2 regions of the Streptococcus dentalis genome follow, and region 2 is predicted to be linked to the other one. Evidence: predicted binding sites of a transcription regulator. Region 2 holds the regulator's gene; the other holds the start of a gene.

Region 1 (4,217 bases), 490 kb from region 2:
GAATTGGAATTGGTCAAGGATACCTTCAAGACCTGCTAAGAAGGCAACAACGACCACTAATACCATAGAAATAATAGACATGTTTAAAATCCTTTCGTAAGTAATCGATTATTGAACGTTAGCTTTGTTAATTAAGTCAAACAAATCTTTCTTAGAGTCATTTGGCACTTTACGGACGTCAAATTCTACTCCAAGATCACGCATTTTTTCAAATGTAGCCACATCATCTTTATCCATTGATAACACATTGTTCACCATGGTTTTACCAGTTGAGTGGGCCATTGAACCAACGTTCAAGGTTTTAATCGGAACACCACCTTCGATGGCGCGAAGAGCATCTTGAGGTGTTTCAAATAAGATCAAAGCATGGGTATTTCCAAAACGTGGATCTTTTGCAACGTCGATCAATTTTTGAATTGGGACAACGTTTGCTTTCACACCATTTGGTGCCGCTTGTTTGATCAATTCCTTACGGAGTTCATCTTTGGCAACAGAATCTGAAGCAACAATGATCCGATCGGCTTTTGAATCAGGTGTCCAAGCAGTTGCCACTTGTCCATGAAGAAGACGTGTATCTAAGCGGGCAAGGTTAATCTTGAGTTTTCCATCTCCGATAACTGTTCCTTCTGGAATAGCAGCTTGGGCTACAGGAGCAGCAGCGGCTGTACTAGCTTCTTCAACAGGATTCAATTCTTCTGGAAGGGCTTTGACACCGTCTTTTGCTTCCTTAATGATGTTTGCAGCGACTTTATCAACGCCGGCATTTGCATCCATCAAACGTTCTGTATAAGCTTGAATCAACATCGGAAGGTTTAATCCTGTAATGATCGCAAATTTACGATCTGGATTTTCTCCCATGACGCGACTTGCTTGGTTAAATGGAGAACCACTCCAAAGGTCAGCCAAAACCAAGACTTCATCTTCTGCATCAAATGCGGCAACAGCTGCATTGAATTTAGCATAGAGATCATCCGGGCCTTCACTTGGCATGAACGTAACCACTTGAACTTTCTCTTGATCCCCAAAGATCATCGAGCCGGATTGGTGGATTCCAGCTGCAAATTCACCGTGGCTAGCAATAATGATACCAATACTCATTATTGACATTCCTCCTTATAAAATTTGTTTGACTTTCAGTTTAAGAAAACTTTAAGCTACTTTATTATAAATCGTTTCCACACTTAAGTCAATTTTTCTATCAAAATCTCGATGTAAAAACATTGATTTACTATGTTAAATTATCGTTAGATAGAAAAAGAATGCTCTTGAATGAATTTTGTTTATTACTTGTTGATGCTTAAAAAATCAATAATAGAGATGTTTTATAGGATTTGGTTCTCAATGAAAAGATTCCGAGAATCAAACGATATTCTCGAAAACAAAAATAAATATATAACAAATTGTATATAAGAGTGATTGAGAACACTCAAAAAGACTAGCCCAGTTGGGCTAGTCCTGTAGGTTCAGTTGTTTAGTTTGTAAAGTCAAGTACCATACGTCCTTGAATGGTTCCGGCTTCCATTTCGTCAAAGACTTTGACAGCATCTTCCACTGGACGTTTTTGAACGACAGGGACTACCAAGCCTTCTGCCCCAAATTGGAAAGCTTCTTCCAAGTCTTTACGAGTTCCTACAAGAGAACCAATGACTTGGATACCATCTAATACCGTTTTCACAATGCTGAGGTCCATCATTTCAGAAGGAAGACCAACTGCGATCACGCGGCCACCTGCACGAACAGAATCTACTGCTTGGTTGAAAGCTACTTTAGAAACAGCTGTTACGACAGCAGAGTGAGCTCCACCATTTGTTTTTTCTTTGATCAATCCTGGGACATCTTCGACTTCACGACCATTAATGACAAAGTCTGCCCCAACTTCTTTAGCCAATTCGAGTTTATCATTGTTGATATCAACAGCGATGACATGAGCGTTGAAGACTTTCTTGGCATATTGAACAGCTAAGTTACCCAAGCCACCAGCTCCATAGATAACGATCCATTGGCCTGGTTCAGCTTTGGCTTCTTTGATAGCTTTGTAGGTTGTAACACCGGCACAGGTAATAGAAGAAGCTTGGGCTGGATCTAATCCCTCTGGTACTTTTACTGCGTAGTCTGCAGTTACGATACATTGTTCAGCCATTCCTCCATCAACAGAGTAACCTGCATTTTTAACAGTCCGACAAAGAGTCTCGCGACCAGTTGTACAGTATTCACAAGTTCCACATCCTTCGAAGAACCAAGCAACACTGACACGATCCCCAACTTTAAGGCTCTTGACATCTGGAGCAACTTCTTTCACAAGTCCGATTCCTTCGTGTCCAAGAACACGGCCTGGAACTTTACCGAAGTCTCCATGTGCGACGTGCAAGTCAGTGTGGCAGACACCACAGTATTCGATTTGAACAAGAGCTTCCCCTGTTTCAAGTGGTCGCATTTCTTTGTTCGCAACAATTTCAACACCAGTACCTTCTGGATTTACAACAACAGCTTTCATTTTGTTCCTCCTTAAGTGAACGAGAAGTGGTTTAGTATTATTGAAAGCGCTTCTTTAATAACTATGTTAATAATATCACAAACTAGATGACAAAGCAATGAAAAAAATGGAAAAATAGGGGGGTATTGATTAACCGATTAAGTATTTAGGGTAGAAAAAGACATGAGGGGATAACTCATGTCTGTTCCTATTATAAGAATAATTGAATTAATTGGCGCGCGACACCATCTTCGTTATTGGTGAAATCTGTGACGGAGTCTGCATAAGGGAGAAGGACGGAGCTAGCATTTTTCATGGCGTATCCATGACCAGCGAGAGCTAGCATCTCAGTATCATTGTGCTCGTCTCCAAAGGCAATCAAATCCTTCTGATCCATATTGAGTTTATCTAGAAGGTAGGTCAGAGCGGATGCTTTGGTTACATTTTTGGGATTGCATTCCAGAATATTTAAGGGACCACCCCAAGTATTGATTGACAGATTGTAGTCATAATGCCGATTCATTTCATCTGCCAGAGCATATTTGTCTTCCGCTTTCGTTTGAAAGAGGATACAGTTTGGGTCGCTCGTTACCCGCTCGGGATTGAATTGATTTTCTGGTTGGAAAGATTCAATACCGAATAATTTAGGGTCTGCAACGTGCTCATTTGGATCAGTAATAAAGAATTTATTGCGGTATTCGCCAGCTATAAAGTCCGCTTGGATGGTGTCTCGGTTAGCGACCATATCTAGCAGGTATTTTTTATCTAAAGTCAAACATTGTTCATCCGCCCATTTTTTCTCAGGTAGATGCGTAAGAGAACCATTAAAATTGATCATTGGAGTATCTAGCTCTAGTTGTTTGTAGTAGGTATGTGCCATACGGTAGGGGCGTCCTGTTGTAATAATGATTTTATGGCCAAGAGCACTAATTTTTTTAATCGTATCAATGGTAAAGTCGCTCAATTTGCTTTCGGAATTTAAGAGGGTGCCGTCTAAATCTAGAGCGATCATCTTTTTATGCATAATTCGGTTCCTTTCGAGAAGAATGAGACCATTATATCAGAAAAATCGGAAAAGCGCTCAAAAATCGAGAAGAGAAGTAGGATTTCTTGAAAGGCGAAAGATCTTTTGGTAAAATAGAAATAACGTTCGCAAATTGATTGGGAGCGAGAATGATGAAAAAGGAGTTTATTCTGAAATGGATAAGTTTTTTAAACTTTCAGAACATGGAACCACTGTTCGGACAGAGGTTCTTGCTGGTTTGACAACCTTTTTTGCGATGAGTTATATCCTCTTCGTAAACCCTCAAATGTTGTCACAAACAGGTATGCCAGCTCAAGGAGTCTTCCTTGCAACGATTATTGGATCCGTTGTCGGGACCTTGATGATGGCTTTTTATGCCAATTTACCTTATGCACAAGCACCTGGGATGGGCTTGAATGCCTTCTTTACCTTTACCGTTGTATTTGGTATGGGCTACTCATGGCAGGAAGCTTTGGGAATGGTCTTCATTTGTGGTGTGATTTCATTGATTATCACATTGACAAATGTTCGAAAGATGATCATTGAATCAATTCCGACCGCTCTTCGGTCTGCTATTTCAGCGGGGATCGGGATTTTCTTGGCTTATGTTGGGATTAAGAATGCAGGATTTTTGAAATTCACGATTGATCCTCATACCTATACAGTGGTCGGGGAAGGAGCAGATAAGGCGAATGCAACGATCTCAGCCAATGCATCTGC
Region 2 (4,217 bases):
AAGAAATAAGGTCTTAATGTGATATATTTTGATAATGCCGCAACAACTCCCCTTCTACCTGAAGTCATTGATAAAATGTCTGAAACCATGAAGACCACTTTTGGAAATCCATCGAGCCTCCATGCTCATGGACGGATGGCTAGTAAACTTCTCCGAGAATCTCGCGAGCAAATTGCTCAGTCTCTCCATACTATTCCAAATCGTATTTTCTTCACTTCAGGTGGATCAGAAAGTAATAATACCGTTATAAAAGGCTACTGCTTGAAACACCAAACAGATGGCAAACACATCATTACTACCGCTTTGGAACACCATGCGGTTCTAGAACCCATCGAATATCTTGTAGAACGTTTCGGATTTGAAGTTACGATCGTCCAACCAAGAGATGGACGCATTCAGTCTAGTGATATCAAGGCTGCACTTAGACCGGATACTATTCTTGTCTCTACCATGTTTGCCAATAATGAGACAGGCGATCTGTTACCGATTAAAGAAATCGGAGAACTCTTAAAAGATCATCCAGCTGCCTTTCACGTTGATGCTGTCCAAGCAATTGGAAAGGTCCCTGTCTATCCCGAAGAGTTGGGAATTGATTTTCTCAGTGCTTCTGCCCACAAATTCCATGGCCCTAAGGGAGTCGGCTTCCTTTATGCGGCCGTCAAAGATTTTGATAATCTCTTACATGGTGGGGATCAGGAAAGTAAGATGAGAGCCAGCACGGAAAATCTCATTTCAATTGTCGGGATGGCAACCGCGCTTCAGCAAGCTACACTTCATCAAGAAGAAAATTTCAACCAGGTTCAAAAACTCGGCCAAGAACTAGTCAATGGTTTAGCAGCCTACGACTACTACGTAAATGCGAATGATGATCATCTTCCATTTGTTTGGAACCTTGGCTTTCCGGGTGTCCAAAATGATGTATTATTGATGCGACTCGATCTTGCTGGAATTTCTGTCTCTACAGGTTCTGCTTGTACCGCAGGTACCATTCAACCCAGCCATGTCCTTGAGGCGCTCTATGGAAAAGATAGCTCACGCCTAAAAGAATCCCTTCGAATTAGTTTTTCAGAACTCAATACCATAGAGGAGGTTCAAGACTTCCTCACAAAACTTAAAGAAATTTTATCATAGGAGAACAATATGACTTTTGAAACTAGTATCACATTGAAAGACTGCAAATATACCTATAGTCTTCACCCAAATATTAAAAAATATACCTTACGTGACAATACATTTGCTGTTACAAAAGTTGGAAATTACGAGTTGAATCGTTTGCTCGAAGCTGTTCCAAATAGCGGTGAAGGTTTCCTGCTTAAAATTATCTTCAACAAAGACCTCACTGGTTTTAAAATCAATATTACAGATAAGTCAGGTCTTCGCCTGGTTAATATCTTTAAAAATCCAGAAAATGACATTATCCAACAAAAATTCTATTTCTTAATGGATAGTCTCGTTGAAAGAGAAATTTTCAACAAAACAGAGGTTTAATATGGTAACCCTAACTTATATCGACGCGTACCAAGTAGAACGAACGACTACTTATCCCGACCTTGCAGCCTGCATCTTAGCTTTTTCAGGCTGTGTAACCTTACCTGACTCTTACTCAATCGTTTCCATTGAATACAAGGGTGAAAAGCTCCCCTATACGGGGCGTGTCGATGGACTCTATGCTTTTTTGAAAAAATTAGAACAAGCTAAAAACTAAGCTGATGATGATGGAACTCTCCCATCACCATCAGCTTTTTAGTTAGACAAATATATTTTTGAAAAATCGGTCTACATAGTTGATTTTTTCACAATCTTCCTATACAATAAGAGGGAAAGGTTGTGATATTGTGAAACATGATAAAAATACTCCAATTCCACGCGCAACAGCAAAACGCTTATCGCTCTACTACCGCATTTTTAAACGCTTTAACTCTGAAAAAATAGAGCGCGTCAATTCCAAGCAAATTGCGGATGCAATTGGGATTGACTCTGCTACCGTTCGCCGAGATTTTTCTTATTTTGGTGAATTAGGAAGACGGGGATTTGGTTATGACGTAAAAAAACTGATGAACTTCTTTGCGGATCTCTTAAATGATAATGCCATTACCAATGTCGCTATTGTGGGGATCGGAAATATGGGAAGTGCGCTTCTCAACTATCGCTTCCATGAACGCAATAAGATGAAAATTGTCATGGCGTTTGATCTTGACGATCATGAACTGATCAATACCAAAAGTAAGGACGGAATTCCCATTTACGGTATTTCCTCTATTAAAGAAAAGCTCAAACAAGAAGGCATTCAAACAGCCATCCTAACTGTTCCAAGCGTCAAGGCTCAAGAAGTGGCTAGCCTTTTGGTAGACGCTGGGGTCAAAGGGATTCTCAGCTTCTCACCAGTGCATCTGACAGTTCCTAAAGATGTCGTCGTCCAATATGTCGACCTCACCAGTGAATTGCAAACACTCCTTTATTTCATGCGAAAAAACGAAGAATAAAGACTTATACTTTAACAACAAAAAGGTTGGAACCAGAGGATTCCAACCTTTTTTAAACTAAATAATCTGTTTCTTCTCGATAACTATAGTAATTTTCTTCAGATACAATCAAGTGATCCAATAGGGTTAAACCCATCACTTCACAGGCCTCTAAGACTCGATGCGTTACTTCATCATCGTTTTTACTGGGAAATACGGCACCAGATGGATGATTGTGAGCCAAGATGATGGACGTCGCCATGTGTTTTAGTGCATAATGTAGGATTTCACGTGGCTCCGCAATACTTCGATTCACTGTTCCAATAAAAATGGTCTGTTGATGAATAATTTCATTCTGCGTATTCAAATAAAGGGCAACCAGGTGCTCCTGTTTCTTATGGCCGATTTCCTGTTGAATTTTATGGGCCAATTTCTGACTACTCATGATTTGTTCAGAACTCATCAATTCGTCTTTATGAATCCTTCGTCCAAACTCAATCACAGCTTGAAGTTCGATGGCCTTCACCCGGCCAATACCAGAGATTTCCTGTAGCTCCTCTAGGGTTAATTGACTTAACTCCTTTAAACTATTAACCGAACTCAAAAGACCTTGTGCAATCTCATAAACGCTTTTTTGCTTATTGCCTGTTCGCAAGAGAATGGATAACAATTCCTGATGACTCAGCTTATCCACCCCTTCAGAAACCAAACGTTCCCTAGGAAGCAAAGACGGTTCAATAAATGATATGTCGTACATAATTTCCTCCTCACTTATTAATTCGTAATAAATAGAGAAAACGACGACCTTTCATTATTTGCAGGCAATTTCTTGCTTCAAATCATCTAACACTAATACTTCATCTTTATTAAAGCGGATCTGATAACCTGTTTGAACTTGTTCAAGCTCCTTTAAAAACTGTTGAATTTCACAGCGAATCAGGTACTCCTGACTCTGAGGAATGGCCTCTAAAGCTTGGTAAACCTGTTCTACTTCGTAGATTCCTTTCGTAATTAATCCATTTCGTGGAAAATCATTTACTAAGAGATTATAGAAATGATGCAAGAGATGATAAATTCGCTCTTTTGTCACTATCCTACCTCCTTATCATACTCTTTCTCCTCTATTATATACTGAATTTCCCTCAATATTATGACAAGTTCCTTACATAATATTACCAATCTCTTACAATTTTACAAGAATTTCTCCTAGTTTCCTACATAGAAAAAGCCCAGACATTTCTGTCTCGGACTTTATTTTCTTAAAGTTGCATTTGATTATAAGACTTGCTGAATGAATCCAGGATGTCTTTTGGAGCCTTGTCATAGTCAACAGAGGTTTCCAAATTCCCTTTTACAATCGTACGGTAAGTCGCTGCAGCATCCTCACAGGTCACCAAAGTGATCTCATTAACGCCTTCACGATCTTGAATAACATCTACACGGTCTGGAGTCACTGTCTCAACTGACGAGATGACATAAGTATAGACTTTCTCTTTGTCCGTGATGTAGATCTTCATACCAGCCTTGGCTTTCTCTAATGGTGAAAACAACATGGCATTTGCACCAGTTAAGCCAAATACATGGTGACTGGCGAGAGAATAATTGCCTTGCCCCATAACTTGGTTTTCCTTCATGGTCCCTGCCCCATAGTAGAGGGCTACGTTTTCTAGTCCCTTAAAAATCGGAAGATTCATGTTCAATTCAGGAATCGAAATTCCCCCAATCACAGGAAGTTTCTGAGCCTTCCATTGGGCA

What was found. The regulator Rex, encoded in region 2, represses fermentation and respiration genes when NADH is low (regulators of the CRP and FNR family bind a similar motif). The targets are predictions, from matches to a motif close to TTGTGAANTANTTCACAA.
Region 1: the regulator Rex is predicted to act here: its motif matches at 2,558-2,575, upstream of adhP (alcohol dehydrogenase AdhP).

What each region holds. Positions count from the first base shown of each region.
Region 1 covers NZ_CP139418.1:1,952,836-1,957,052, reverse strand. Annotated here, with positions in the region: gene SM121_RS09625 (PTS mannose/fructose/sorbose transporter subunit IIC) at 1-81, opposite strand, end outside; gene SM121_RS09620 (PTS sugar transporter subunit IIB) at 109-1,098, opposite strand; gene adhP (alcohol dehydrogenase AdhP) at 1,472-2,494, opposite strand; gene SM121_RS09610 (Cof-type HAD-IIB family hydrolase) at 2,685-3,497, opposite strand; gene SM121_RS09605 (NCS2 family permease) at 3,673-4,217, shown strand, end outside.
Region 2 covers NZ_CP139418.1:1,462,539-1,466,755, forward strand. Annotated here, with positions in the region: gene SM121_RS07110 (ribose-phosphate diphosphokinase) at 1-9, shown strand, start outside; gene SM121_RS07115 (cysteine desulfurase family protein) at 19-1,131, shown strand; gene SM121_RS07120 (DUF1831 domain-containing protein) at 1,141-1,488, shown strand; gene SM121_RS07125 (DUF4649 family protein) at 1,490-1,705, shown strand; gene SM121_RS07130 (redox-sensing transcriptional repressor Rex) at 1,836-2,483, shown strand; gene radC (RadC family protein) at 2,536-3,219, opposite strand; gene SM121_RS07140 (hypothetical protein) at 3,274-3,552, opposite strand; gene SM121_RS07145 (class A sortase) at 3,722-4,217, opposite strand, start outside.